One region of the Cellulomonas olei genome, then DNA from elsewhere that is predicted to be linked to it. Evidence: predicted binding sites of a transcription regulator. Region 1 holds the regulator's gene; each other region holds the start of a gene.
What was found. The regulator HrcA, encoded in region 1, represses chaperone genes, less so after heat shock. The targets are predictions, from matches to a motif close to TTNGCACTCGNNNNNNNCGAGTGCNAA.
Positions count from the first base shown of each region.

Region 2: a site for HrcA is predicted at 2,630-2,656, ahead of AAHH18_RS18295 (FmdB family zinc ribbon protein). Genes of this name have one in related genera too.
Region 3: a site for HrcA is predicted at 6,440-6,466, ahead of groES (co-chaperone GroES). Genes of this name have one in related genera too.

Region 1 covers NZ_JBCLVN010000018.1:38,571-48,313, reverse strand. Annotated here, with positions in the region: gene AAHH18_RS07660 (DUF2189 domain-containing protein) at 87-1,157, shown strand; gene AAHH18_RS07655 (DUF3097 domain-containing protein) at 1,225-2,076, opposite strand; gene AAHH18_RS07650 (MFS transporter) at 2,125-3,732, shown strand; gene hrcA (heat-inducible transcriptional repressor HrcA) at 3,865-4,899, shown strand; gene dnaJ (molecular chaperone DnaJ) at 4,982-6,109, shown strand; gene AAHH18_RS07635 (16S rRNA (uracil(1498)-N(3))-methyltransferase) at 6,113-6,880, shown strand; gene AAHH18_RS07630 (sodium-translocating pyrophosphatase) at 6,989-9,727, shown strand; gene AAHH18_RS07625 (glycosyltransferase family 1 protein) at 9,734-9,743, shown strand, end outside.
Region 2 covers NZ_JBCLVN010000005.1:175,321-185,063, forward strand. Annotated here, with positions in the region: gene AAHH18_RS03350 (hypothetical protein) at 1-370, shown strand, start outside; gene AAHH18_RS03355 (hypothetical protein) at 542-718, opposite strand; gene mscL (large conductance mechanosensitive channel protein MscL) at 799-1,332, opposite strand; gene AAHH18_RS03365 (SAF domain-containing protein) at 1,390-2,091, opposite strand; gene AAHH18_RS18295 (FmdB family zinc ribbon protein) at 2,214-2,558, opposite strand; gene AAHH18_RS03380 (5-formyltetrahydrofolate cyclo-ligase) at 2,697-3,335, opposite strand; gene AAHH18_RS03385 (molybdopterin molybdotransferase MoeA) at 3,482-4,696, shown strand; gene AAHH18_RS03390 (GNAT family N-acetyltransferase) at 4,696-5,301, shown strand; gene AAHH18_RS03395 (hypothetical protein) at 5,404-6,489, shown strand; tRNA gene AAHH18_RS03400 (tRNA-Ala) at 6,548-6,623, shown strand; gene AAHH18_RS03405 (helix-turn-helix domain-containing protein) at 6,718-7,320, opposite strand; gene AAHH18_RS03410 (GNAT family N-acetyltransferase) at 7,412-8,074, shown strand; gene AAHH18_RS03415 (isochorismatase family protein) at 8,092-8,643, shown strand; gene AAHH18_RS03420 (dihydrofolate reductase family protein) at 8,693-9,250, shown strand; gene AAHH18_RS03425 (bile acid:sodium symporter family protein) at 9,327-9,743, shown strand, end outside.
Region 3 covers NZ_JBCLVN010000053.1:30,459-40,201, reverse strand. Annotated here, with positions in the region: gene alr (alanine racemase) at 1-353, shown strand, start outside; gene tsaE (tRNA (adenosine(37)-N6)-threonylcarbamoyltransferase complex ATPase subunit type 1 TsaE) at 350-883, shown strand; gene tsaB (tRNA (adenosine(37)-N6)-threonylcarbamoyltransferase complex dimerization subunit type 1 TsaB) at 977-1,678, shown strand; gene rimI (ribosomal protein S18-alanine N-acetyltransferase) at 1,675-2,190, shown strand; gene AAHH18_RS14915 (malonic semialdehyde reductase) at 2,224-2,859, opposite strand; gene tsaD (tRNA (adenosine(37)-N6)-threonylcarbamoyltransferase complex transferase subunit TsaD) at 2,965-4,023, shown strand; gene AAHH18_RS14905 (glutamate--cysteine ligase) at 4,043-5,191, opposite strand; gene AAHH18_RS14900 (class I SAM-dependent methyltransferase) at 5,188-6,387, opposite strand; gene groES (co-chaperone GroES) at 6,613-6,909, shown strand; gene AAHH18_RS14890 (WhiB family transcriptional regulator) at 7,150-7,446, opposite strand; gene AAHH18_RS14885 (MerR family transcriptional regulator) at 7,773-8,954, shown strand; gene AAHH18_RS14880 (LuxR C-terminal-related transcriptional regulator) at 9,055-9,732, shown strand.

The sequences.
Region 1 (9,743 bases):
CGTCCGGCCGCGTTCCTTGACACGCGACCTGCGGCTTCGGTTCGCTGTCGCGACGGACGAGCGACGTCCGGACCAGGAGGACTCCGATGACCGAGAACCCCGGCACGAACCCGCCGCGCGACGACGAGCCGTCGACGCCTGACGCCCCGAACCCGCCGAGCACCCCGGAGCCGCCTGTCGCGGAGCCGCCGTCGGCACCGCCCGCCGGTGCGCCGGGCGGGCCCACCCCGCCTGCCGCGCCGCCGGTCCCGCCGACCGCGCCCCCGACGGCCGCCGGCGCCCCCGGCGCGTACCCGCCGCCGCCCGCCGGTGCGCCCGGCTACCCGCCCGCCGGGGGGTACGGCGCCCCCGCCGGCGGCTACCCGCCGCCTCCCGGGGGCTACCCGCCGCCGCCGGCCGCCGGCTACGGCCAGCCCGGCCAGGACCCCTACGGCCAGCAGCCCGGCTACGGCCAGCAGCCCGGCTACGGCCAGCCCGGCGCCGGCGTGACGGTCGGCGACTCGTTCAACTGGGGCTGGACCAAGTTCACGCAGAACTGGGGCCCGTTCGTGCTCGGCGTCCTCGTGTACGTCGTCGTCATCGGCATCGTCGCGGCGGTGCTGTTCGCGATCCTCGGGGCGGGCACCGCGGCGTCGATCGACCCGGTCACGGGCGAGCTGCGCACGGGCGGCGCCGTGGGGCTCGGCTTCGGCTGGCTCCTGGTCCTGGCGGTCGTCGTGCTGCTGTCGGCGTTCCTCCAGGCGGGCGTGATCCGCGCGTCGCTGGAGGTCGCGAACGGCCGCCGCATCGAGTTCGGCACGTTCTTCCGGTTCGACGACCTGGGCAAGGTCGTCGTCGCGGTCCTGCTCGTCGGCGTGGGCACGGCGATCGGCACCCTGCTGTTCGTCCTGCCGGGCATCGTGTTCGCGTTCTTCGCGCAGTTCACGCTGTTCTTCGTGCTCGACAAGGGCATGGCGCCGGTGGACGCGCTCAAGGCCAGCTTCACGCTGGTGAACCGCAACCTCGGCACCGTCGTGCTGCTGTACCTGGGCGTGCTCGCGGCCAACGCGGTCGGCAGCTTCCTGTGCTACGTCGGCCAGCTGGTGTCGTTCCCGTTCGGGCTGCTGGCGACGACGTACGTGTACCGCCGGGCGCAGGGCGACCCCGTCGCCCCCTGACCCCGGCCGCACGCGGCTCCGCACCGACCGGCGCCGTCCCCACCCGGGGGCGGCGCCGGTCGGGCGTTCAGGGGGCCGTCACGAAGTCGATCAGCTCCTCGACCCGCCCCAGCAGCGACGGCTCGAGGTCCGCGTAGCTGCGGACGCCGCGCAGGATGCGCTGCCAGGCGCGCGCGACGTCGGCCTGCTCGTCCGCGGGCCAGCCCAGCTCGCGCAGGATGCCGCGCTTCCACTCGGTGCCGCGCTCGATGGTCGGCCACGCGCGCAGGCCCACCCGCTCGGGGCGCACGGCCTGCCACACGTCGACGTACGGGTGGCCGAGCACCAGGACGGTGCCGCGCGGCGCGACCCGCAGGGCCTCGTCCGCGATCCGCTGCTCCTTGGACCCCGGCACCAGGTGGTCGACCAGGACGCCGACGCGGCGGGACGGCTCGGGCCGGAACTCTCGCAGCGCGTCGACCAGGTGGTCCACGCCGTCGAGCAGCTCCACGACGACGCCCTCGGCGCGCAGGTCGTCGCCCCAGACCTTCTCCACCAGCTCCGCGTCGTGCTTCCCCTCCACCCAGATGCGGCTGCCCACGGCGACGCGGGCGCGCTGGTCGGGGGCGGCGATCGAGCCGGAGGCGGTGCGGCGCGGACCGGTGGGCGCGGCGGCGCGCGGCGCGACGAGCTCGACGGGGCGCCCGTCGACCCAGAACCCGGGGCCGAGCCGGAACGTGCGGGTGCGGCCCCGGCGGTCCTCCAGGACGACGACGTGCTCCCCGCCGGACTTCTCGACCCGGACGACCGCCCCGACCCAGCCGGTGGTGACCTCCTCGACGACCAGGCCGCGCTCGGCGGGGGTGGGGACGGAGGTCGGGCGGCGGTGCGCGCGGGCCGACCCGGCGGCCAGCACGTCGGGTCCGTAGCGGTCGGTCACCGCGGCAGCCTAGGTGCCGACCGCGCGGGCCCGTGGTACGACACGACGGTGACGTCCACCCCGCACCCGCCCCCGGACCCGCAGCGCCCGGCCCCGCAGCCGCCCACCGCCCGGCCGCCGGCCGCCCCGGAGCCCGGCCCGCGCGCGCCGGCACGGCAGGAGCCGGACCCGCACCGCTGGCGGGCGCTCGGCGTCTGCCTGGCGATCGGGTTCATCACGATGCTCGACGTCTCGATCGTCAACGTCGCGCTGCCGTCCATCGAGCGCAGCCTCGACGCGGGCGCGAGCCAGCTCCAGCTCATCGTCGCCGGGTACACCCTGGCGTTCGGGCTGGTGCTGGTGCCGGCGGGCCGGCTCGGGGACGCCCGGGGCCGGCGCACGCTGTTCCTCGTGGGGCTCACCGGCTTCGCGCTGACCAGCCTCGGGGCGGGTCTGGCGCCGTCGGACGAGGTGCTCGCGGCGATGCGCCTGCTGCAGGGCGCGAGCGCGGGCCTGCTGAACCCGCAGGTGGTCGGCACGATCCAGCAGCTGTTCTCGGGGTACGAGCGCGGCCGGGCGTTCGGGTACTTCGGCGCGACGATCGGGGTGTCGACGGCCCTCGGCCCGCTGCTGGGCGGGCTGATCATCCAGGCGTTCGGGGCCGAGCACGGCTGGCGGTGGGTGTTCTTCGTGAACGTCCCCGTGATCGCGGTGGTGCTGCCGCTGGCCGTGCGGTTCCTGCCGCGCGGCCGCCCCGGGCCGTCGGCCGCGTCCGCGCGCTCGGGCCGCCCGCGCCTGGACGTGCCGGGCCTGGCGCTGGTCGCGGTGACCACGACGGCCGTGATGGTGCCGTTCGTCATCACCACGGGCGAGGGCGGCGACGACCCGGCGCGCTGGTGGTGGCTGGCGGTGGCGGCGGTGCTGGCCGTGGCCACGGTCGCGTGGGAGCGCGGGTACCAGCGGCGGACCGGCGCGGCCGTCCTCGACCCGCGGGTGCTGGGGGAGCCGTCGTTCCGCAACGGCGCGCTGCTCGGCATGGCGTACTTCGCCGGGTTCACGGCCGTGTTCCTCGTCACCACGCTGTACCTCCAGCAGATCGCGGGGTTCACGCCGCTGCAGGCCGGGCTCGTGGGCATGCCGTTCGCGATCGCGTCGGCCGTCGCGGCGCAGCAGTCGGGCCGCCTGGTCGCGACGCGCGGGCGCGCGCTGGTGGTCGTGGGGCTGGTGCTCGTGCTCACGGGCCTCGTCGGCACCGACCTGGCGATCCGCCTGGTGGACCCGCCGGCGGTCGGGCTCGTGGTCGCCGGGACGCAGATGGTCGCGGGCGCCGGCAGCGGCCTGGTCATCTCCCCGAACCAGACGCTCACGCTCGCGCGCGTCCCGGTGGACCGGGCGGGCGTCGCGGGCAGCATGCTGCAGGTCGGGCAGCGGGTGGGCTCCGCGCTCGGCGTGGCCGTCGCGCTGTCGACCTACTACACGGCGCTGGCTGCGGGCGTCGAGGGCGGCGTGGCCGCCGGCCGGGCGCTGCTCGTCACGGTGGCGCTCGTCGCGGTGGCCCTCGTGGTCGGCGTGGTGGACCTGGTCGCGCGGCGCCGCGACCCGGCCGCGACCGGCGGGACGTCGGGGTCCGGGGCCGTGGGCGCGGGCGGCAGGGCACCTGCCCGTGCGGCCGAGTAGAATTGGCACTCGCGTCGGGTGAGTGCCATCCCGGCCGCGCGTCGCCGGCGGCCGCCGGACGGCGCGGGGGCCGGACGTGGGGCGCGGCGGACCCGGCGTGACGGGCGGCCGGACAGGCATCGGGAGGTGGCGATGAGCGAGGACCGCAGGCTGGACGTGCTGCGCGCGATCGTGGAGGACTACGTCGCCACCCGCGAGCCCGTCGGCTCCCGCGCGCTCGTCGAGCGGCACGCGCTCGGCGTCTCGCCGGCCACCATCCGCAACGACATGGCCGCGCTCGAGGAGTCCGGCTACATCGTGCAGCCGCACACCTCCGCCGGCCGGGTGCCGACCGACAAGGGCTACCGGCTGTTCGTCGACCGGCTCGCGACCGTCAAGCCGCTGTCCGCCCCGGAGCGGCGGGCCATCGAGACCTTCATGGAGGACGCGGCCGACCTGGACGACGTGGTCGACCGCGCCGTCCGGCTGCTCGCCCAGCTCACCCACCAGGTGGCCGTCGTGCAGTACCCGTCGCTGCGGCGCACGGCCCTGCGGCACGTCGAGCTGGTCCCGGTCGGCGACCGGCACCTGCTCGTCGTCATCATCACCGACCACGGCCGCGTGGAGCAGCGCACGCTGGAGCTGGCGGACCCGCTGGACGAGGCCGTCGTGGCCCGGCTGCGGGTCCGGCTCAACGTGGCGGCGGCCGGCCGGCGCCTCGCCGAGCTGGACGCCGTGCTGTCCGGGCTGTCCGACGAGTTCGAGCCCGTCGCGGCCCCGCTGGTGCGGGCCGTCGTCGCCGTCGTGGAGGACACGCTGGCCCGCGAGAGCGAGGAGCGCGTGGTGCTGGCCGGCACCGCGAACCTCGTGCGGGGCGGCGGCCAGGACTTCGCCCGCACCATCAGCCCCGTGCTGGAGGCGCTGGAGGAGCAGGTCGTGCTGCTGCGGCTGCTGACCGAGATGGCCGAGGACGAGGCCGCCGTGGCCGTCCGCATCGGCCGGGAGACGCAGCACGAGGGCCTGGTGGAGACCTCGTTCGTCACCACCGGCTACGGCGGGCCCGGTGACGGCGGCGGTGCCGCTGTCGCCCGCATCGGATCGGTCGGCCCGCTCCGCATGGACTACCCCGGGACCATCGCGACGGTGCGTGCCGTCGCCCGCTACCTGTCCCGGATCCTCGCCGGGTGACCGGCCCCGACCGCACGACCCGCGCCCGCCCCCGCGGCGCCCCCGACCCGCGTCGACGCGCGCGACCGACAGGAAGTGACGAGTGAGCGACTACTACGAGGTGCTCGGCGTGGACCGCGACGCCACGCCCGAGCAGATCAAGAAGGCCTACCGCCGGCTGGCGCGCGAGCTGCACCCGGACGTGGCCGGCGCCGACGCCGCGTCGGAGGAGCGGTTCAAGGACGTGTCCCGGGCGTACGACGTGCTCTCCAACCCGGAGAAGCGCCGCATGTACGACATGGGCGCCGACCCGTCGTCCCCGGGCGGCGGCATGGGCGGGGGCTTCGGCTTCCAGGACATCTTCGAGACGTTCTTCGGTGCCGCGGCGGGGGGCGGCGCGCAGCGCGGTCCGATCCCGCGGGCGCGCCGCGGGCAGGACGCGCTCGTGCGGCTCGACATCGACCTCGCGGAGGCCACGTTCGGCACGCACCGCGAGGTGCCGGTCGACACGGCGGTGGTCTGCCCCACCTGCAGCGGCACCTGCTGCCGTCCCGGCACGTCCCCGCGCACCTGCGACGTGTGCGGCGGGCGCGGCAGCGTCCAGCGCGTCGCGCGCTCGTTCCTCGGCCAGGTCATGACGTCGCAGCCGTGCGCGGCCTGCCACGGGTTCGGCACCGTCATCCCCGAGCCCTGCACCGAGTGCGCCGGGGAGGGGCGCGTCCGGTCGCGCCGGGTCCTGGAGGTCGACGTCCCCGCGGGTGTCGACACCGGCACGCGCATCAAGCTCACGGCGCAGGGCGAGGTCGGCCCGGCGGGCGGCCCGGCCGGCGACGTGTACCTGGAGATCCGGGAGCGCCGCCACGAGACGTTCGTCCGGGAGGGCGACGACCTGCACTGCACGCTGCAGGTCCCGATGACGGCGGCGGCGCTCGGCACGGTGCTCACGCTGGAGACGCTGGACGGCCCCCAGGAGGTGGACCTGCGTCCTGGTACGCAGCCCGCCCAGGTGGTCACGCTGCGCGGGCTCGGGGTCGGCCACCTGCACGCCGGCGGCCGCGGCGACCTGCACGTGCACGTGGACGTCCAGGTGCCGACCGCGATGGACGACGAGCAGGCGGAGCTGCTGCGCCGGCTCGCGGCGCTGCGCGGCGAGGAGCGCCCGGAGGCGCGGCTGAGCGCGTCGGCGCCGGGGGTGTTCGCGAAGCTGCGCGACAAGCTCGCCGGACGCTGACGCGTGACGGCACCCGTCTTCCTGGCCGAGCCGGGCGGCCTCGCCGCCCTCGCGGCCGGCGACCTGTACCTGCTCGACGGCACCGAGGGGCGGCACGCGGGCGTCGTGCAGCGGCGTGCGCCGGGGGAGCGCGTCGACGTCGTCGACACGGCCGGCGTGCGGCTGGTCGGCGAGGTCGAGCACGTGGGCCCCGAGGGCGTGCACCTGCGCGTCCAGGAGGTCGTCGTGGAGGCGGTGCCCGCGCCGCGGCTCGTCCTGGTGCAGGCCCTCGCGAAGGGCGACCGGGACGAGCTGGCGATCGAGGCGGCCACGGAGGTCGGCGCCGACGGCGTCGTGCCGTGGCAGGCCGAGCGGTCGGTCGTCGTGTGGCGCGGGGACCGGGCGGCGAAGAGCCGGGCGCGCTGGCTCGGCACCGTCCGCACCGCGGCGAAGCAGGCCCGCCGGGCGCACGTGCCCGAGGTGGAGCTCGCGCTGGACTCCCCGGCGCTCGCGCGGCGGGTCGGCGACGTGGTGGCCGCGGGCGGGGTCGCGCTGGTGCTGCACGAGGAGGCGACCGTGCCGCTGGCCGGGGCCGGGCTGCCCGCCGCCGGCACCGGGACGGACGTCCTGGTCGTCGTCGGCCCGGAGGGCGGCATCTCGGAGCGGGAGGTCGCGGCGCTGGTCGGCGCCGGGGCCGTCACCGTCCGGCTCGGGCCGCACGTGCTGCGCACGTCGACGGCCGGTCCGGTGGCCCTCGGGCTGCTCGCGCAGCGGCTCGGCCGCTGGGGCTGAGGCGCCTGCCCGGGACGTCGGTCCTGGGCCGTACGTCTCATCCGTGACCTGCGTCACGGTCCTAGCGTCGAAGGTGGCAGCGAAGGCGCTCTCACCAGGGAACCGACCGTGAACACTGACGTACGGACCGGCAACGACGACCTCGCGGCGGGGGCAGCAGCACCTCGCCGCACCTCCCGGCGCTCCCGGCGCCTGCCCGTGCTGGGCGGGGCCGCCGGCGCGCTGACCCTCCTGCTCGCCGGGTGCGGCGAGGCCGGCGCGGGTGCCGGCGGCGGCGCCGGATCGGGCGCCGGCGCGGGCGCCGTGCACGGCGGCGAGGCGAGCCTCGTGCTGCCCGACCTCGGCGCCGTGACCGTGCTCGGCGGCGTCTCCGGGCGCCTGCTGCTGGGCCTCGGCCTGGTGGTGTGCGTGCTGGGGCTGGCCTTCGGCGTCGCGTCGTACGTGCAGCTCCGGCGCCTGCCGGTGCACGCGGCGATGCGGGAGATCTCCGAGCTCATCTACTCCACCTGCAAGACGTACCTCACGCAGCAGGGCCGGTTCCTCATGCTGCTGTGGGTGTTCATCGCCGCGGTGATCGTCGTGTACTACAAGGCGCTCGTCGGCTTCGAGTGGGGCCGGGTCGCGATGATCATCGCCTTCAGCCTGCTCGGCATGGCGGGGTCCTACGCCGTGGCGTGGTTCGGCATCCGCGTCAACACGTTCGCCAACTCCCGGACGGCGTTCGCGTCGCTGCGGGGCCGGCCGCTGCCGGTGCACCGCATCCCGATGAAGTCGGGCATGTCGATCGGCATGGTGCTCATCAGCCTCGAGCTGTTCATGATGCTCGTGATCCTGCTGTTCCTGCCCGCGGACGTGGCGGGCGCGTGCTTCATCGGGTTCGCGGTCGGCGAGTCGCTGGGCGCCTCGGCGCTGCGCATCGCGGGCGGCATCTTCACCAAGATCGCGGACATCGGCTCCGACCTCATGAAGATCGTCTTCAAGATCAAGGAGGACGACGCCCGCAACCCCGGCGTCATCGCCGACTGCACGGGTGACAACGCGGGCGACTCCGTCGGCCCGAGCGCGGACGGGTTCGAGACCTACGGCGTGACCGGCGTGGCGCTGGTGACGTTCGTGCTGCTGGCCGTCGACGACCCGGCGGTGCAGGCGACGCTGCTGGTGTGGCTGTTCGTCATCCGCGCGGTCATGGTCATCGCGTCCGCCGTGTCCTACCTGGCCAACGACGCCTGGACCCGCCGCCGCTACGCCACGGCCGACCGCATGGACTTCGAGAAGCCGCTGACGTCGCTGGTGTGGCTGACCTCGCTGGTGTCCATCGTCTTCACCTACGTGACGACCTGGGCGGTGCTCGGGCACCTCGAGGGCGCCGGGGACGGGCTGTGGTGGAAGGTCGCGGCGATCATCTCCTGCGGCACGCTGGCCGGCGCGCTCATCCCGGAGCTCGTCAAGGTGTTCACCTCGACCAACAGCCGGCACGTGCGCGAGGTCGTCACGTCCTCGCGCGAGGGCGGCCCGTCGCTCAACATCCTGTCGGGCCTGGTCGCCGGCAACTTCTCGGCCTACTGGCTCGGCATGACGGTGGTCGGTCTCATGGGCGGCGCGTTCCTCATCAGCGAGCAGGGCCTCGGCGACCTCATGGTCGCGCCGGCGGTGTTCGCGTTCGGCCTCGTGGCGTTCGGGTTCCTCGGCATGGGCCCGGTGACCATCGCGGTCGACTCCTACGGCCCGGTCACGGACAACGCGCAGAGCGTCTACGAGCTGTCCCTCGTCGAGGAGCTCCCGGGCGCCGCGGAGCAGATCGACGGCGAGCACGGGTTCCTCCCGCAGTGGGAGAACGCCAAGCGGATGCTCGAGGAGAACGACGGCGCCGGCAACACGTTCAAGGCGACCGCGAAGCCCGTGCTGATCGGCACCGCCGTCGTGGGCGCGACCACGATGATCTTCTCGATCATCGTGGCGCTCACGCAGGGCCTGACCACCGGTCTGGAGAACCTGTCGCTGCTGCACCCGCCGTTCCTGCTGGGTCTCATCACCGGTGGCGCCGTGATCTTCTGGTTCACCGGCGCGTCCATCCAGGCGGTCACGACCGGCGCGTACCGCGCGGTGGAGTTCATCAAGGGGAACATCAAGCTCGACGGCAGCACCCGGGCCTCGGAGGAGGACTCCCGGCGGGTCGTGGAGATCTGCACCCAGTACGCCCAGAAGGGCATGCTGACGATGTTCCTCGCGATCTTCTTCGCGACGCTGTCGTTCGCGTTCGTCGAGCCCTTCTTCTTCATCGGCTACCTGATCTCGATCGCGGTGTTCGGCCTGTACCAGGCGATCTTCATGGCGAACGCCGGCGGGGCCTGGGACAACGCGAAGAAGATCGTCGAGGTCGACCTGCACGCCAAGGGCACCGCGCTGCACGACGCGACGATCGTCGGCGACACGGTGGGCGACCCGTACAAGGACACCTCCTCCGTCGCGCTCAACCCGGTCATCAAGTTCACGACGCTGTTCGGCCTGCTGGCGGTCGAGCTCGCGGTGAGCCTCACGGACGACGGGCGCGGCACCCTGGTGCACGTGCTGGCGGCGGTGTTCTTCGTCGTCTCGGCGTACTTCGTGTACCGGTCGTTCTACGGGATGCGCATCGGGTCGGCGCCGGTCGGGGACGCGGAGCCCGTCGAGCCGGCCGAGCCCGCCGGCGGTGACGCGGGCACCGGCGACCGCGCGGACGACCGGGACGCCACGGCGGACCGGTCGGCCGGCGACGGCCTGCCCCGCCAGGCGGCGACCGAGCGCGACGTCCTGCCCGACGACGTCCCGGCCGGCGCCGACGAGCTGGTCGAGTCCGAGGGGCGGTGACCGGCCGTGCGCGTCG
Region 2 (9,743 bases), on a different contig from region 1:
CGCCCGTCCTGCCGCCGAGCGTGCCTCCGCCGGGCCGCGCCCGTCCACGTCCCCGATCCCCGCGACCGCCTCGCAGATCCCCGGTGTCATGGAGGCCGCGGCTCCCATGACCGGCGCGGTCCGCGCCGTGCAGCCGACGCTGGCGGTGCCCGGCGGGCCCCGGCCCGACGTGCGCCCGGGCCTGCCGATCAGCGCCTACTCCGACGACCAGCTCGACGACCTCGTGGCCTGGCTGGTGTCGGACGGCAGCGAGCGGACGCCGGAGGAGCTGGGCGCCGCGCTGCGCCGGGAGCTCGGCGTCACGCGGCGCGGGGCGCGGGTCGACTCGGTGGTCGCGGCGGCCGTGCGGCGGGCGACCAGCGGCAGCTGAGACCGCGCGCTGCGGCGGACGACCGCTCCGATCGCGAGCGTGCGGCGGGCGACCGCTGCGATCGCGACCGTGTGCCGGCGCCTGGATGGGACGGCCAGCGCGCGGCGGGTGTCCCCTGCGAGCGCGGAGGGGCGGGCGTCGGAGATGACGCCCGGGCCCGGCCGCTCGCGGTCACCAGTGCGGCGGGACGTCCCGGAGCAGGCGGTCGTCGTTCGAGTCCGACCGCTCGTCGCCCCAGCCGGTGTCCGAGTCGTCGGCGCTGCGCCCCGGGATCACGGGGGCGTCGTCCACCGCGCGGCGGGTCGGGGGCGTGGCGGCGGGTCGGGGCTCGGTCGGCGGTGTGGTCACCTCGCCAGTGTCCCACCGACCCGGGTGGCGGTCAGGTGTCGCGCACAGGCGGCACCGCGTGGTGCCGGTGCCGGCCGGCGTCAGATCGGGGGCTGCGGTGCGGCGTGCGCGCCGGGACCCGAGGCGGCCGGAGGCGCGCCCGGGGCCGGGGGCGGCGTGGCGCCCTGCCCGGCGGCGAGCAGGTCGCGGATCTCCTGGAGCAGCAGGATGTCCTCCGACGGGCGGGCCGGCTCGGCCTCGATGCCCCGCTTGCGGCGCTCGGCCAGCTTGTTCAGCGGCAGCACGATGACGAAGTAGACCGCCGCCGCCGTGATGAGGAACTGCAGCAGCGCGTTGAGGATCACGCCGACGTTGATCTCGGCGTCGTTCCGGCCGCTGATGACCCAGAGCTCGGAGATGTCCGGCTTGCCGAAGATCATGGCGATGAGCGGGCCGATCAGCCCGCTCTGCACGGCCGTGACCACCGCGCCGAACGCGGCGCCGATGACGACGCCGACCGCGAGCTCGACGGCGTTGCCCCGCGAGATGAAGTCCTTGAACCCCTGGAAGACGCCGGAGAGGCCCCGCGCGCGCTCCGTGGTGCTGCGCAGGCCCTGGCGTAGTGCGTCGCTCATGTCGTGAACTCCTCCGGTGCCCGTCGTGAGCACGTCCGGTGCCGGGTGGTCCGGGCATCATCCCACGATGACCGCACCGAGCACCCGGGAGGATGCGGCCGCCCCCAGGGACACGGCCTCGTCCGGTCGCACCGCGAGCAGCACCGGCCCGTCGGCGGCGGACCCGTCGCGCAGGCCGTCGCCCCCGTCAGCCGCAGCCGCTCCCGGCCCGTCCGCCGCGCCGCCCGCGGCGTCCCCGGCGCCGCCGCCCGCGGGGGCGAGCACGACGGCGCCGCGCGCCACGCGCTCCGGCTCGTCGCCGTCCAGGACGGGCGCGGCGACCACGTCGACGAGCACGCCCGGGCGGAGCAGCGCGGCCACGCCCGCGTCCGCGAACCGCACGGGCACCACGACCGTGCCCTCCGGCGGGACGGCGGCCTCGTCCGCGAGCAGCTCCGGCACCAGCGGGAGCCCCTGCGGCACCGCGACGAGGAGCGGGCGGCCCGTGACGTCGTCCGCTCGCGGGACGTCGCGGTGCGGGACGAGCGCCGGCGGGACCTGCTGCAGGTGGACGTCCCGCGGCCGCAGGACGGCGCCGGCCGGCAGGTCCCGGGCGGCGACGGGTACCTCGACGGTGGGCGGGTCGGGCGGCCGCACCTGCTCGACGACGGCCACCACCGCGAGGGCGGCGCACAGGGCGGCGAGGGGGCGCCGGGCCCGCCAGGCGAGCAGCCGCAGCGCCCGCCGGGTGGCGGGGGAGATCCGACCGGTCAGGGGCATGCCGCGACGCTAGGCGCGGGGGAGCGACCCGTCCGGCCGCGGCGGGCGCGGGTGGGGACGGCGCGCCGTGCGGCGTCCTGTGGAGGAGCGGGTGCCCGCGTCGCGGGCGGGACCGCTCGGGCTCAGCCGGCGGCGGGCTTCGCGGCGGACGAGGAGGAGGACGTCGAGGACGTCGACGTGCTCGACGACCCGCCCGACGACGACCCGCCCGACGACGAGCTGCCCGACGACGAGCTGCCCGACGACGTGGTGCTCGACGACGACGAGCTGCTCGAGCCCGAGGTCCGGCCGGACCGGGAGTCGGTCCGGTAGAAGCCCGATCCCTTGAAGACGACGCCGACGGCGGAGAAGACCTTGCGCAGCCGGCCGCCGCAGCTCGGGCACTCGGTGAGCGCCGCGTCGCTGAAGGACTGGTGGATGTCGAAGGCGTGGCCGCACTCGGTGCAGGTGTACGAGTAGGTGGGCACTGCTGTCTCCCGCGGATGACGTGACCTGGTGGGGGAGGGGCCGGTCGTCCGCGCGGTGGTCGGCGGCGGGCCTGGCACTCTCCGTGTCCGAGTGCCAATGATACGCGCCCCCGGGATGTTCCCCCGGAGCGGGCGCGATCAGGCGCCCAGGTGGTACCAGCGTTCGGGGGTCGCGACCATGTCGACCCTGCGGTCGTGGGGCTCGCGCGGCAGGGGACGGACCTCCGCGTCGTAGAGCTCCTCGGCGAACACCAGGGCGATGACCGGGGTGCCGGGGCGTGCGTGGGCGAGGGCGCGGTCGTACCAGCCACCGCCCTGGCCGAGGCGGGTCCCGGACGTGTCGACGGCGAGCGCCGGGGCGACGATCACGTCGGCCTCCGCGAGCGCCTCCGCCCCGAGGGACGGCGTCGAGGGCTCCGGCGGGCGTCCGGGTGCGCGCTGCAGCAGGTCGTGCCGGCCGGCGTACCGCGCCCACTCGCGCTGCAGCCCCGCGCCGAGGACGGGCAGCAGCACCTCGATCTGCCGCCCCGCGAGGGAGTCGAGCAGCGGGCCGGTGTCGGGCTCGGTGGGTCGCGCCGAGTACACCGCGACGCACCGGGCGTCGGCCAGGGCGGGGATCGTCTCGACGACGTCGACGAACGCGTCCGCCGACTCCGTGCGCCTCCGGGCCGACCGTGCCTGCCGGGCCGCGCGCAGGAGGGCCCGGAACTCGTCCTTCACCTCGGTCACCGTGCTGCCCTCGGAGACGTGCGGGTACGGCTGGGCGACGGCGCTCATGCCCCTAGTGTCGCAAACGCCCGGGGGCCGCGGCAGGACCAACGGCGGACAGCGCGTCGGCGCGAGCCCCGGGCGGGACCCGCGGGCGGGCCGTCCCCGGCGCGGTGCGTGCGCCCGCCGCAGCGCCCGCCGGGCAGAATGCGGGCATGAGATCCGTGCAGGACCAGCTCGCGGCGGTGCTGGCCGCGGTGGGCCCGGTGTCCCCGCTCGACGTCGTGCTCTCCGACGCGGCGGGCTGCATCCTCGCCGAGGACCTGGTCGCCCCCGCCGACGTGCCCTCGCGGCCGGTCGCCGCGTGCGACGGGTACGCGGTCGCGAGCGGGGACCTGCACGGTGCGGGCGCGCCGGTGCTCCCGGTCGCCCACGACGTGCTGGCGGGGGATCCCGCCGCGCTGCGCCTCGCGCCCGGCCAGGCGGTGCGGATCGCGTCGGGCGGGCCGGTGCCCGCGGGTGCGGACGCCGTCGTCGCCGCGGAGGACACCGACCGCGGGGCCGTGCGCGTGACGCTGCACCGGCTGCCCGTGCCCGGCGTGAACGTGCGGCCTGCCGGCGCGGACACGGCCCGGGGGTCGGTCGTCCTGGCCGCGGGGACGCGCCTGGGCGCTCGGCAGCTCGCCGTCGCGGCGGCCAGCGGCCGGGGGCGGCTGCGCGTGCACCCCGCCCCGCGCGTGGTCCTGGTCTCGACCGGGTCCGAGCTGACCGAGCCGGGCACGCCCCGGCGCGACGGCGGCGTCTACGAGGCCGCCGGCCACGCGCTGGAGGCGGCCGTCCGCGACACCGGAGCGACACCGGTGCGGGTGGGCGTGGTGACGGACGACCGCGCCGTGCTGAGCGAGGCGCTCGAGGACCAGCTCGTGCGCGCGGACGTCGTGGTGACGACCGGGGGGCTGTCGGAGTCGCAGCACGACACGCTCGCGGACGTGCTCGCGCCGCTGGGCACCGTCCGGTTCGACCAGGTCGCGATGGCGCCGGGCTACCGGCACGGCTTCGGGACGGTGGGCGGTGGCGCGGGGGCCGTCCCGCTGTTCGCGCTGCCGGGCCACCCCGTCGCCGCGCAGGTGGCGTTCGAGGTGTTCGTCCGCCCCGCCCTGCGCGCGATGGCGGGGCACACCGACCTGTTCCGGCCGTCGGTCGCGGCGCGTGCGGACGTGGGCTGGGAGTCGCCGGCCGGCGTGCGCCAGTTCGTGCCGGCCGCCGTCGTGGGGTCGCCGAGCGAGGGCTACCGCGTGACGCCGGTGGGCGACCCCGGTGTGCCGTCGGTGACCGGGCTCGCGCACGCGAACGCGCTGGCCGTGGTGGGCGAGCAGGACACCGCCGTCGTGGCCGGGCAGGTCGTGCACTGCCTGGTGCTGGAGGGCTGATGCCGCGCGGCTGGCCGGTCGTGCTGACCGACGGCGACGTGGCCCTCCGGCCGCTGCGCCGCACCGACGAGGCGGTGTGGATGCGGCTGCGCGCCGCGAACGCCGCGTGGCTGGAGCCGTGGGACGCGACCTCGCCCGAGCCGCTCAGCGGGCGGCGCCCCACGTTCCCGCAGTTCGTGCGGACGCTCGACCGGCAGGCCCGCTCGGGGTCGTCGCTGCCGTTCGCCGTCGAGCACGAGGGCGAGCTCGTCGGGCAGCTCACGGTCTCGGGCATCACGTACGGCTCGCTGTACTCGGCGTCGATCGGGTACTGGATCGCGCGGCACGTGGCGGGGCGCGGCATCACGCCGACGGCGGTGGCGCTCGCGACGGACCACTGCTTCGCGGGCCTCGGGCTGCACCGCGTCGAGGTGAACATCCGCCCGGAGAACGGCCCGTCGCTGCGCGTGGTGGAGAAGCTGGGGTTCCGCGACGAGGGCCTGCGTGAGCGTTACCTGCACATCCAGGGCCGGTGGTGCGACCACCGGACGTTCGCCCTCACGACGGAGGACGTCCCCGGCGGGCTGCTCGCGCGCTGGCACGCGGCGCGGACGCCGCGCGCCTGACGGGCCGGGCGCGGGACCGGGGAATCACACCGGTGTGATTTCCCCGCGGACACGCCGCGACGGGTCCGGTCGCACCGCGCGCGCGGCCCCTACCGTCGTGGAGTGTACGAATTCGCCGGACCGGCCGCCCTCGCGGTGGTCGTCCTGTGGATCGCGTACCTGGTGCCGCACAAGCTGCGGCACCGGCAGCAGCTGCTCGAGTCGCGGACCGACGACCGGTTCTCCGACGCGTTGCGGGTGCTGGCGGTGACGGGCCCCGCGGGGTCGGGTCGGCGCCGGCGTCCGGACGCGGCACGGGGGGTCCGGCAGGACTGCGGCCCGGTGGACAAGCGAGCCGGGTTGCTCACCCCGGGCACGGGGACCCGGCTCGCCGGAACGGACAGAGGAGCCACGGACGTGGACCGACCGCACGGGACCCAGGACAGGATCGGCGCCGACGCAGCCCGCCGCGCCGCGCAGCTCCAGGCCGCCCACGCCGCGGCGACCGCCCGCCGTGGCGCCGCCGCCCGCCGCCGCGGGGTGCTCGCGGGCGCGCTGCTCGTGGCGACGGCCGCCGGGTGGGTCGTCGTCGCGGCGACCGCCGTCGGCGTGCTCGCCGGGCTGGTGCCGACCGTGCTGCTCGCGACCGTGCTGGGCCTCGGCCGCCGCGCCGTCGTGCAGGGCCAGGCCGCCGAGGTGGAGTGGGAGCGGCGGATCGCCGAGGCGCACGAGGTCGCCCGCTCCCGCGCGTCCCGCCCGGCCCGGACGCACGCGGCGGGTCGCGCGGTGCACCCCTCGTCGGCGGACACCCAGGCGATCACCCGCGTCCGCGTCGACGAGGCGCCGGCCGGGCGTCCCGTCCGGGACGGCGGGCGCGAGGGCGACACGTGGTCCCCGGTCGCCGTGCCGCGGCCGACCTACGCGATGAAGGCGCCCGCACCGCGCCGCGAGCCGGCTCCGCTGGGCGAGGTCGAGGGTTCGACGCACGCCGCTCCGGCGCGCACGCCGGTCGCCGACCGCGACCTCGCCCCGGTCGCGACGGGCGCGCCCGCCGAGGCCCCGGCCGCCGAGCAGCCCGCGGAGACCGGCGCCGCGCCCGCCGTGGCGGAGGCCGGACGGGCCGCCGAGCCGCTCGCCGCGCCGGAGCCCCCGACGGGGTCGATCGACCTGGACGCCGTGCTCGCGCGGCGTCGCGCGGCCGGCGAGTAGCCGCGCACCGCGGTGTCGTGAGCACCCCTCACCGGGTGCTACGCTGTTCACCGCTCAAGGGGCTGTGGCGCAGTTGGTAGCGCGTCTCGTTCGCAATGAGAAGGTCAGGGGTTCGAATCCCCTCAGCTCCACCAGCAGCACACGAAGGGCCCGCCGGTCACGGCGGGCCCTTCGTGCATCCGGCGAGTGCGTCCGGCGCCGCGCGTCTGGCGCCGGCCGTCCCCAGCTTCAGTTCCCCCCGGCCTCCGGCTCCTGCGGGGCGGGCTCCTCCTCGGGCGCGAGCCGCGGGTGCTCGGTGGGGTACATCGCGGTCAGCAGTGCGTACGCGCGTGACCCGGCGGAGGTCCGCGGCAGCTGTGCGTACTCCCCGACGAGGTCCAGGACGCGGTCCCAGAACTCGGCGGCCCGCCCGGCGTCGATCCAGGCGTAGCGGGTGAGGCCGCGCAGGTCGTCGTCGCGGACGGCCGCCTCCGCGTCGCGCGCGGCGGCCTCGAAGAAGCCGGGGGTGTCGGCGCGCGGCTCGACCCGGACGTCCCCGACGGTGAACAGCCGGGCGGTCCGGCCGTAGAACGACTCCTCGCGCCCGCGGACCGTCCGGGTGCGGACCACGGTCAGCAGGCCGGCGTCCGCGAGCACCTTGACGTGGTGGGCCACGGTGCTCTTGGGCCTCCCGGCGGCCGCGGCGAGCTCCTGCACGCTCGCGGCCCGCTCGAGCAGGAGCTCCAGCAGCACCTCGCGCAGGGGGTGGAAGATCGCCCGGACCTGCCGCGGGTCGCGGACCACCTGCCGGTCGGCGAGCGGGTACCCGGGGAGCTGCTGACTGCTCGACATCGGTGGATCACTCCTCTACGCTGACTGATCCAAGGAAGTGGATCAGTCGGGACGAGCCTACGCGGGGCCGGCGCCCCGGGGGAGGTGCGACATGGTCGCCGAGACGCAGGCCGGCACCGCCGCGAGCGGGCGCGGGGCCGCGACGCCCTCCTGGACGGTGCGCCCGCTCGACGGGGAGACCTGGGACGCCTTCGCCGAGCTGGTCGAGCGCAACGGCGGCGTGTTCGGCGGGTGCTGGTGCCTGGGCCACCACGCGACGCCCGAGGGGCGGTCGTTCCACGAGGTCCGCGGGATCGACAAGCGCGCGACCAAGGAGGAGCTGGTGCGCGCCGGACGGGCGCACGCGGCGCTCGTGCTCGACGACGAGGGTCGCGCCCAGGGCTGGGCCAAGTACGGCCGGCTCGACGAGCTGCCGCTGCTCGCGCAGCACCGGCGGGCGTACGAGAAGGAGCCGTCGACGCCTCCCGACTGGCGGATCTCCTGCTTCTACACCGACACGCGCCACCGCCGCGAGGGCATCGCCCGGGCCGCCCTCGCCGGCGCGCTCGACATGATCGGCCGGGAGGGCGGCGGCACCGTCGAGGCCACCCCCGAGATCACGGCCGGGCGGGTCGCGCACGGCCGGTTCCTGTTCGTCGCCTCCGTCGAGCTCTTCGAGGAGCACGGGTTCGAGCGGGTGCGGCAGCTCGGCACGTGGGCCTGGCTGGTCCGCCGGGTCGTGGAGCCCTCGGAGCCGCGGGGCGCCCAGGCGTAGCACGGGAACGGAGACGCATGTCCACCCTCGAGGGACGGGACGGCCGCGCACTGGTGGTCGTCGACCTGCAGCACGGCGTGATCGACGGCGCCCACCGGCGCGAGGAGGTCCTCGCCACCGTCACCGACCTGGTGGCGCGGGCCCGCGCCACCGGGGTCCCGGTCGTGTGGGTCCAGCACCACGACGACGAGCTCGTCCGGGGCACGCCGCCCTGGCAGTGGGTCGACGGCCTGGGGCCGGCCGACGGGGAGGCCCTCGTGGAGAAGTCGTTCGGCGACGCGTTCGCCGGCACGACGCTGGAGCAGACCCTCGCCGGGCTCGGGACGGCCGAGATCGTCCTCGTCGGGGCGTCGAGCGAGCAGTGCATCCGCTGCACCCTGCACAGCGCGGTGGTGCGCGGCTACGACGTCGCGCTGGTCGCGGGGGCCCACACCATGGTCGACCTCTCCGAGTACGGCCTGCCGGAGCCGGCCGTCGTCATCGGGTTCCTCGACTCCGTCGCCGCGTCCGGCATGGAGTGGCCGGGGCGGCGCGGCCGGTCCGTGACCCCCGACGCCGTCGGGTTCTGACCGCCGACCGCCGCCCGGGGGTGTCGTACCCCGGCGCTACGGTCGCGCGATGAGGACGATCTACAACACCGCCACGACCCTCAACGGCTACATCGCCGACGAGCGGAACTCCCTCGACTGGCTGTTCGCCGTGGACGACTCGGTGGCGCCCGACCAGGAGGCGTTCCTGGCCGGCGTCACCGTGCTGGTGCTGGGGTCCACGACGTACGAGTGGGTGGTCGAGCACGAGGACCTGGTCGCGCACCCGGAGCGGTGGCCCGGGTACTTCGGCCGGCGGCCGCTGTTCGTCTTCACCACCCGCGAGCTGCCGGTGCCCGAGGGCGTCGACGTGCGGTTCGTGCGGGGGCCCGTGGCGCAGGTGCTGCCGCGCATCCGGGAGGCGGCGGGTGACGGGGACGCGTGGCTCGTCGGCGGTGGCGACCTCGCCGGTCAGCTCCTCGACGCGGGGGCGCTCGACGAGGTGCAGCTCTCCGTCGCACCCGCCGCCCTCACCGGCGGGGCCCCGGTGCTGCCGCGGACGGTCGGGGCGGACCGGCTGCGGCTGCGCACGGTCGAGCAGTTCGGGCAGTTCGCCCACCTGACCTACGACGTCGTCCCGGTGGGCTGACCGGCCGCCCGGCGCAGGACGGGGCCGGTCCCGCCCTCCGGCGGGGTGGCGGACCCGCCGGTGGCAGAATGTCCCGGTGCCCGACGCGACCCCGACCCGACCGGGCCGGTGGTCCCGGGCCCGGTCCGCCGTCCGGACGTGGGTGGACCCCCTCGTCGTCATGATCGTCGCCGTGTTCGTCCTGGGGCTGCTGGCCCCGGCGTCCGGCGGGTTTGCGACGGGGCTCGACCACGTCACCACCGGCGCCGTCGTCCTGCTGTTCTTCCTCTACGGCGCGCGCATGGCGACCAGCGACGTCTGGGCGGGGCTGCGCAACTGGCGGCTGCAGGGCGGGATGCTCGCCTCGACGTACGTGCTGTTCCCGGTGCTCGGGCTCGCGGCGCAGCTGCTGCCCGAGTCGGTGCTGCCGGGCGACCTGCAGACCGGCCTGCTGTACCTGTCGCTGCTGCCGTCGACCATCCAGTCGTCCGTCGTGTTCACGTCGATCGCCCGC
Region 3 (9,743 bases), on a different contig from region 1:
GCGAGACGACGCTCGGCGTGGTGCCGCTCGGGTACGCGGACGGCGTGCCGCGGCACGCCTCCGGCGTCGACGGCGCGCCCGGGGCCCCGCTGGGCGTGCACGGGCGGCGGCTCGCGATCGCCGGCCGGGTCTGCATGGACCAGGTCGTGGTGGACCTGGGACCCGACGCCACCGAGTCCGCGGGCGACGTGGTCGAGCTGTTCGGCACGGGCGCCGACGGCGGCCCCACCGCGCAGGACTGGGCGGAGGCGTGCGGCACCATCTCCTACGAGATCGTGACGCGGCTCGGCGCCCGCGTCCCGCGCGTGCACGTGGACCCCGAGGCGCCGGGCGGCACGGGAGGAGAACGGTGAGCGGGCAGGACGGGACGACGACGGTGGCCGAGGTCGCGGTGGAGCTGGCGGACGCGGACGCGACGCGCGCGTACGGCGCGGCGCTCGCGGGGCTGCTGCGGCCGGGCGACCTGGTGGTGCTGACCGGCGACCTCGGTGCCGGCAAGACGACCCTCACGCAGGGGATCGGGCAGGGGCTGCACGTGCGGGGCGCGGTCGCGTCGCCGACGTTCGTCATCGCCCGGGTGCACCCGCCGCTGCCGCGCGACGACGGCACGACCGGCCCGGCCCTGGTGCACGTCGACGCGTACCGGCTCGGCTCGCTCGACGAGGTCGACGCGCTCGACCTGGACGCCTCCCTGGACGAGTCCGTGACCGTCGTGGAGTGGGGGGCGGGCCTCGTGGAGTCGCTGGCCGCCGACCGGCTCGAGGTCGCGCTGCGGCGCCCCCGCGGTGCGGTGGCGGACGCCGAGGACGCCGCCGCCGGGGTCCGGACCGTCACGGTCCGCGCGCACGGCGACCGCTGGCACGGCGTGCCGCTGCCCGGCTGACGGCCGGAGCCACCCGGACGCCCGTCCGACCCCGAACCCCCGACCACGCCCCGGGCCGCCCCGCCCGGACCCCACCCGGAAGGAACCCCACCGGTGCCCGTCCTCGCGCTCGACACCTCCGCCGCTGCGTCCGCCGCCGTCGTCGACGACGCGGGCCGCACCCTCGCCACCCGCTCGTCCGGGGAGACGCGCCGGCACGCCGAGGCCCTCACCCCGCTGCTCGACGCGGTGCTGGCCGAGGCCGGTGTGGCGCGCACGGAGCTCACGGCGGTCGTCGCCGGGACCGGGCCGGCTCCCTTCACGGGGCTGCGCGTCGGGCTCGTCACGGCCCGGACGCTGGGGCTGGCGCTGGGGATCCCGGTGCACGGTGTGTCCTCTCTCGACGCCCTGGCGCTCGCGACGGTCCGCGCGCTGCAGCCGGCGGGGGAGGTGCTCGTGGTCACCGACGCGCGGCGCCGCGAGGTGTACTGGGCGCGCTACCGGGCGGTGGTGGGCGCGGGCACGGACGCGACCGTCGAGGTGGTCGACGGCCCGGGGGTGGACACGCCCGCGGCCGTCGCGGCCCGTGGGGTCGAGGGGCTCGTGGTGGCGGGCGCCGGCACCGCGTTGTACCCGGAGCTGCTGCCGGCCACGCCGGGGACGCCGGCCGACGTCGACCCGGCCGACCTCGCGCGCGTCGCCCTGGCGCGGCTCGCGGTCGCGGGCGAGGGCACCGTCCTGCCGACGGAGCCGCTGTACCTGCGCCGGCCGGACGCGGTGCCGCCGGCCCCGGGCAAGCGGGTGCTGGGGTCGTGACCGTGCGGCTGCGGCCGCTGGTGCCCGCCGACCTGGACGACCTGGAGGCGATGGAGCACGCGCTGTTCGGCGCGGGCGCGTGGTCGCGGGCGTCCCTCGAGGAGGAGCTGGACGGGCCGGGGCGCTGGTACGTGGGGGCCGAGGACGCCGCGGGTCGACTCGTCGGGTACGCGGGCCTGTGGTTCGACGGCTGGGACGCCCAGGTCATGACCATCGGCACCCGGCCGGACGCGCAGGGCCGCGGCGTGGGGCGCGCCCTGCTGGACGCCCTGCTGGGCCGCGCGCGCGAGCTGCGCGCCGGGGACGTCCTGCTGGAGGTGCGGGTCGACAACGAGCCGGCGCTGCGGCTGTACGAGCGCGCGGGGTTCGAGCGGTTCGGCCGGCGCCGCGGCTACTACCAGCCGGAGAACGTGGACGCCTGGACGATGCGGCTGCGCCTGGCGGGCGCCGCGCCGGCCGGCGGGGACGACGCGGGCAGGGATGACGCGGGCGGGCAGCCGGCGTCGCTGTGACGCGGCTGCCCGCCCGTGACGGTGCGGGACGGCTCAGACGGTGCGGGCGACGTCCTCGAAGTCGAGGCGCGTCTGGCGGGGGTGCGACGCGGGCACGCCGAGGCCCTCGCGGTCGGCGGGCTCGGTGCCGACGTTCATGACGATGATCGAGCGCCACGACGTGCCGGCGAACAGGTCGGCGTCGAGCCCGGCGGCGTCGAAGCCGGTCATCGGGCCGACGTGCAGCCCGGCCGCGCGCAGGCCGACGATGAGGTAGCCGGCCTGCAGGAACGCGTTGTCACGGGACATGCGCTCGCGGACCGCCTCGGCCCCGGCGAGGTTGTCGCGCGCGCCGGCCATGTGCGGCGCGAGCCGGGGCAGGTGCTCGTGGAAGTCGAGGTCGGCGGCCACGACGATGCTGAGCGGCGCGAGCTGGGTCTTGGCCTTGTTGCCGTCGGCCATGTGCGTCACGAGGCGCTCGCGGGCCTCCGGGGTGCGCACGAGGAGCAGCCGCAGCGGCAGGGTGTTCATCGCGGTGGGGCCCCAGCGGACGACGTCCCACACGGCGCGGACCTGCTCGTCGGTGACCTCGCCGTCGGCGAAGCTGTTGACGGTGCGGGCGGACCGGAACACGAGGTCGGCGATCTCGGCGGGGACGCGGAGCTCGCTCGGGGCGGTGTCGATGCTCATGACTGGTTGAATCCGCAACCAATCCGGGGCATTCCGGTTGCCTGAGTGAACCGTGTCACACGGCGCCCGCGGAAGGCTCCCGCAGCCCGACCTAGGATGGTCCCCATGCCCGAAGCGCCGCTCGTCCTGGGGATCGAGACGTCCTGCGACGAGACCGGGGTCGCCCTGGTCCGCGCCCACCCCGACCGCAGCGAGCTGCTGGTCGACGCCGTCGCGTCCTCGATGGACGAGCACGCGCGATTCGGCGGGATCATCCCCGAGATCGCCTCCCGCGCCCACCTCGAGGCGATGGTGCCGACCGTCGAGCGCGCGCTCCACGAGGCGGGCGTGACGCTCGCGGACGTCGACGCGGTCGCCGTGACCGCCGGCCCGGGGCTCGTCGGGTCGCTGACCGTCGGCACCGCCGCCGCCAAGGCGCTCGCCTACGGCCTCGGCAAGCCGCTGTACGGCGTCAACCACGTCATCGGCCACGCCGCCGTCGACGAGCTCGTGCACGGCCTGTTCCCCGACCGGGTCATGGCGCTCGTCGTCTCCGGCGGGCACTCCAGCCTGCTGCTGGTCGACGACGTCGTCACCGGCGTGCACGAGCTGGGCTCCACGCTCGACGACGCCGCGGGCGAGGCGTTCGACAAGGTGGGCCGCCTGCTCGGCCTGCCGTACCCCGGCGGCCCCCACATCGACCGCCTGGCGCGCGAGGGCGACCCGACGGCGATCCGGTTCCCGCGCGGGCTGACGGCCGCGAAGGACCAGGAGAAGCACGCGTACGACTTCTCGTTCTCCGGGCTCAAGACGGCCGTGGCCCGCTGGGTCGAGGCGCGGCAGGACGCCGGCGAGGAGATCCCGCTGGAGGACGTCTCCGCGTCGTTCGCGGCCGCGGTGGCCGACGTGCTCACCGCCAAGACCATCGCGGCGTGCCGGCGGCACGGCGTGGACACGCTCGTCGTCGGCGGCGGGTTCTCCGCCAACTCCCAGCTGCGCGACCTCGCGGCCGAGCGCTGCGCGGAGGCCGGCATCGAGCTGCGCATCCCGCCCATCCGGTACTGCACCGACAACGGCGCGATGATCGCCGCGCTCGGGGCCGCGGTGGTCCGGCGCGGGCTCCCCGCCTCGGACTTCGGCATCGGCGTGGACTCGACGATGCCGCTGGAGACCGTGACGGTCTGAGACCGGCGTCCCGGCCGGGCTACAGCGGCCGGCCGGCCCGCATCTCGGCCACCAGCGACGCGACCACCGCGTCGAGCTCCCCGGCGTTCCGGCGGGCCACGGCCCGCTGCCGCTGGTACGACGCGCCCTTGCGGAGGATGACCCGCACCGCGTCCAGCTCGGCCGCGCAGCCCAGGCGCTCGGCCACGGGCTCCAGGTCGCGCAGCAGCCGCGCGACCGCGTCGGTGACGAGCTCCTCCTCGCCGGCGGCGTCGGTGATGATGATGGCGTCCATGCCGTAGCGGGCCGAGCGCCACTTGTTCTCCTGGGCGAACCACGGCGGGATCGTCGGCAGCGTCCGCCCGCTGTCGAGCAGCGTCGAGAAGTGCTCCACCAGGCAGTGCGTGAGGGCGGCGAGCGCCGTGACCTCCAGCAGGGTGGGGGAGCCGTCGCAGATGCGGGTCTCGACCGTGCCGAACCGCGGGGACGGGCGCACGTCCCAGCGCACCTCGTCGAACGCGTCGATCACGCCGGTGTGGAGCATGTCGCCGACGTACGCCTCGAGCTGCTCCCACTGCTCGAACTGGAACGGCAGCCCCGCCGTGGGCAGCTGCTGGAACATCAGGGCCCGGTTGGACGCGTACCCGGTGTCCTTGCCGCCCCAGAACGGGCTGGAGGCCGACAGCGACTGCAGGTGCGCGAAGCAGGTCAGCAGCGCCCGGGAGATCGGCAGCACCTTGGCGCGGTCCTCGATGCCGACGTGCACGTGCACGCCGTAGATGAGCATCTGGCGGCCCCACCACTGCGTGCGGTCGATGAGCGTGGCGTACCGCTCCTTGTCGGTGACCTTCTGCTGCGCCCAGCGGGCGAACGGGTGCGTGCCCGCGCTCATGAGCTCGACGCGCAGCGGGTCCGTGACGGTGCGGACCTCGTCGATCGCGCGCTGCAGGTCGGCGCCCGCCTCGCCGACCGTCCGGCAGACGCCGGAGACCACCTCGACGGTGTTGAGCAGCAGCTCCTGCTTGATGGCCGGGTGCTCGGCGCCGTCCGCGGGCCGCACCGCGTCGAGCACCGTGCTGGCGACCTGCCGGAGGTCGCCGGAGTCGGCGTCGACGAGCGCGAGCTCCCACTCGATGCCGACGGTGGACCGCTCCGACCGCGCGAACGGCAGCCGCGCCGGCGCCGTCATGCGCCGACCGGCTCGACGAGCAGCACCTGCTGCTGCCCGGCGACCCGGGTCAGCACGATCGTCGCGGGGACGGAGCCCCGCAGGTCGAGCTGGCGCCGGAGCTGCTCGGGCACGACCGCGGTGCCGCGCTTCTTGATCGTCAGCGCGCCGACGTCCCGCTCGCGCAGGTACGCCCGCAGCCGCTTGAGGCCGAACGGCAGGTCGTCCAGCACGCGGTAGGCCGTCGCGAACGGCGTGGCGTGCAGCGCGTCCGAGGTCACGTAGGCGATGGTGCGGTCCAGCAGCCGGCCCTGCACGCCGGCGACGACCTCCGCCACCAGCCCGGCGCGGATCACCGCACCGTCGGGCTCGTACAGGTACGCGCCGACCGGGCCCACGGGAGGGTGCGGGTCGGCGGTCGCGTCGCCGCCGCGCAGCAGCACGGACCCGCCGGAGCCCCCGAGCAGGAGCGCGGACCGTCCCGGTCCCTCCGGGGCGAGCGGGCCGAACCACAGCCCGAGCTCGACGACGTCGCCGTCCACGGACACCCACTGCGCCTCGGCGTCGTCCGGCAGCGCGCTGTGCGGGACGCCGGGCCCGAGCTTGAGGCCGAGCGCGGGCACGCGGGCCCGCAGGGCCAGCACGGCGTCCAGCGGCGGGGCGTACGCCGCGGGGTCGAACACCCGGCTGCCGCCCGCCGTGCGCCGCGCGGGGTCGGCGTACACGCCGTCGACGCCCTCGGCCTCCAGGTCGACGCCCAGGCCGTCGCCGTGGCGCACCTCGGCCTCCGGGAAGTGGCGCAGGTTGACCGTCGCGAGCGCGGCGGTCGTCTCGTCCGCGTCCACGGCCAGCACCCGCAGGCCGACGCCGGCGAACGCCATCGCGTCCGCACCGATCCCGGACGTGAGGTCCGCCACGCGCTGCACGCCCGCGGCCTGGTACCGGCGGGCGTGCTGCGCCGCGACGACCAGGCGGGTGGCCTGCTCCAGCCCGGCGGGCGTGAACAGCATGCCGTCGGCGAACTCGCCGAGCTTCGCGTGCGCCCGTGCGCGCAGCCGGGACTGCGTGAGCGCGGCCGCGACGAGGTCCGCGGGGAACCCGTCGCGCCGCAGCCGCTCCGACAGCGCCATCGCGTGCTGCTCGTCGTAGGGGGGCAGCGCCGACAGCAGGGCCCAGCCCTCGGGGCTGAGCAGCTTGGCGAGGCCGGACGCGTCCATGCCGCGATCCTCGCACGACGCGCCCACGCGGACGCGGCGCACGGGGTCGTCGTTGGCACTCGCCTTGACCGAGTGCTAACGGGTTCCTAGAGTGCTGATCGGCACTCTCGTACCGGGAGTGCCAACCGCCCCGCACGGCCGCCGGCACCCGCGACGACGGCCGGCCGTGAGCACGGTGCGGCAACGGACATCAGGCAGCACTCACACGCGAAGGGGAGGTCCGCTGTGTCGGTCTCCATCAAGCCGCTCGAGGACCGCATCGTCGTCAAGACGCTCGAGGCGGAGCAGACGACCGCCTCCGGTCTGGTCATCCCGGACAGCGCCAAGGAGAAGCCCCAGGAGGGCGAGGTCCTGGCGGTCGGCCCGGGCCGTGTCGACGACAACGGCAACCGCGTCCCGCTCGACGTGGCCGTCGGCGACAAGGTCATCTACAGCAAGTACGGCGGTACCGAGGTGAAGTACGACGGCGAGGAGTACCTGATCCTCTCCGCCCGCGACATCCTCGCGATCGTCACGAAGTGACACCGCGCCGGCCCTGAGCGGCCGGCCGGCGTCCGGGGCCCCTCTCCGCGCTGCGGAGGGGGGCCTCGGCGCGTCCGGGGGTCGTCGCCGGGTAGGCCCCGCGTCCGGGGCCCCGTCGTGCCCGGACCGCGCCGCACGCACGACGAGGCCCCCTCCGCACGCGGATGGGGGCCTCGTCGTCGTGATCGGCGACCGGGCGGTATCGCACCGCGGCGGTCGCCACGTCAGGGGGAGCCGGGGTCAGACCACCTGGCTCTGGGTGCGGCCGGCGGCGAGGACGGCGGCGCGCTCGTCCTCGGACAGCCCGCCCCACACGCCGTACGGCTCACGGACCGCGAGCGACTGCTCGCGGCACTCGTTGATGACCGGGCAGGTCGCGCAGATGGCCTTGGCCGCCTCGGCGCGGCGGCGGCGCGCGGCCCCGCGCTCGCCCTCGGGGTGGAAGAACAGGTCCTGGTCGGCGTCCCGGCAGGCGCCCTCGTACTGCCACTCCCAGAGCTCCATCACGGGGCCCGGGAGGCGAGAGATCTCGGCCATGTGCTCCTCCATACCTCCGGCGGCGCGAGCCACCGGGCTGATCGTGCGAGTGAGGCGGTCCGTCCGCCTCTGGGACCTCCGTCCCTGGTGCGGCGTCGAACTGCACTGCTGGAGACACTACAACCGCGCCAGGAGTTGTTCAAGACCGTGTCGCGATCTGGCGTGAAGCGATTCGTGACGGGCCTCACCTGCGTTGACGCGTTCTCGACGCGAACCGTCCGGCGCCGGGTCGGTCGCCGATCGCGCCGTCGCCGGTGGAAACCGCGCCACATCCCCGGCAGAATCGGCGGGGCGCGAGGACGACGGGCGCGGACGAGACGGGCGAGATGCAGATCGACGACGACGGCGGCACGGCGGGGCGGGCACCTTCGGTGGACCCGCACGCCACCGACGCGACCGAGCGGGCCGACCCCGCCGGACCCGTCGACCCCGCCGACCCGGGTGAGACCGCCGACCCGGGTGAGACCGCCGACCCGGACGAGACCACCGGCCCGGACGAGACCACCGGCTCGGACGGGTCGCCGGCCCCGGACGCCGGCGACGCCGCGCCGACGCTGACCGTGGCCGCCGTCGCGGGGCGGCTCGGGGTGGCGCCCGCGACGCTGCGCACGTGGGACCGCCGCTACGGCCTGGGCCCGTCCGAGCACACCGCCGGCGCGCACCGCCGCTACAGCGCGGCCGACCTGGCGCGGCTGATGAGGATGCGGGCCCTGACGCTGGACGGGGTGCCGCCGTCGGACGCCGCGCGCCTCGCCCGGGAGGGCGCCCCGCAGGAGCCGGTGGTGCGGCACCTGTCCGCCGTGCCCGACCTCGTCGGCGGTGCGGAGGGTCCGGGCGTCGCCCGAGGTGCCGGCGTGACGTCGCTCGGTGCCCTGCGGCCGCCGCCCAGCGCCGACCGGCCCGCCACCCCCACCGCCGTGATCGACGCGGCGCTGCGCGCGGACGCCGGCGAGGTCGCCCGCCTGCTCGCCCTGCCCGCCGGCGCCGACCTGACGCGGTGGTGGTCGGACCTGGTCGCACCCGCCCGGGCGGGGATCGCCTCCCGCACGGTGCTGGCGCGCCCCGGCGACGAGCCCGACGCGCTCGTGGTGGCCGCCGCGCTCGCGGTGCTGCGGGACCGCTCGGGCCGGGTGCCGGCGCACCCGTCGCGCCGGCGCATCGCGCTGCTGATGGCCGCGCCCGGGGAGCCGCGGCCGCTGTCGCTGCACGTGCTGGCCGGCGCGCTGGCGGACGCGGGCGTGGATGCGCGCGTCGTCGCGGGCCCCACCGGTCGGCACCGGTTGCTGGAGATCACCGCGATGACGTCGCCGTCGGCAGTCGTGCTCACGAGCGAGCAGGCCGCGCCGGACCTCGCCACGCTGGCGGCGCTCGTCGAGCAGCACCCGGAGCTGCCGGTCTTCGCGATGGTGCCCGACGAGGCGTCCCCGGCCGTGCCGCGCGGGCCGGAGGTCTACCGGGTGCGCACGGTCCCGGGGCTCGTGCACGAGGTGCTCGCGGTCTGCCGGTGACCGATCCGTGACCCGTTCGCGCTAACGTCCCGCCCGATCCGGCCGATACACCTAGAAGCCGGGTCCGCCAGGACCGGGCAGAGGCGGAAGGCGGAGGTCGATGGCTGGCGTCGTGGTGTGCCACGGGTCGACGGCGGTGCGGGAACGCATCGTCCTGACGGCACTGGGGGTCCCCTCGCTCGCGCCGGTCCGCGCCGCAGCCACGGTGGAGGAGCTGGTCACGCTCGCCCGCCGCGTGCCCCCGACGATCGTGCTGCTCGACGCGCACCTGCCGTCGCCAGGCCCGGTCGAGGCGATCCGCAGGCTGCGGGCCGTGCCGTCCCAGTCGACGGTCGTCATGCTGGCGGTGCCGGGCGACGAGATCGCGCTGGACCGGGCGATCGCCCTGGGTGCGCGCGGCTACCTCGCCCCGGACGTCGGCCGCGCGGAGCTCGCCGCGGTCGCCGCCCACATCCTCGCCAGCCCGGCGCTGCCCGCCGGCGTCCCGGACGCGGTCGCGGCGCACGGTGCCGTCGCCAGCGCCCCCACGCCCGCCGTCGCACGGGCGGAGCTGCCGGTGCAGGCCGGCGCGTCCCGCGACGAGGTCTCGCTGACCAAGCGCGAGGTCGAGGTGCTGGTCGGCATGAGCAACGGCCGGTCGAACGCCCAGATCGGCCAGGAGCTGTTCCTGTCCGAGGACACCATCAAGACCCACGCCCGCCGGCTGTTCCGCAAGCTCGGTGCGGCGGACCGGGCGCAGGCCGTCGCGATCGGCCTGCGGCGCGGCCTCATCCGCTGACGCGGGGCGTC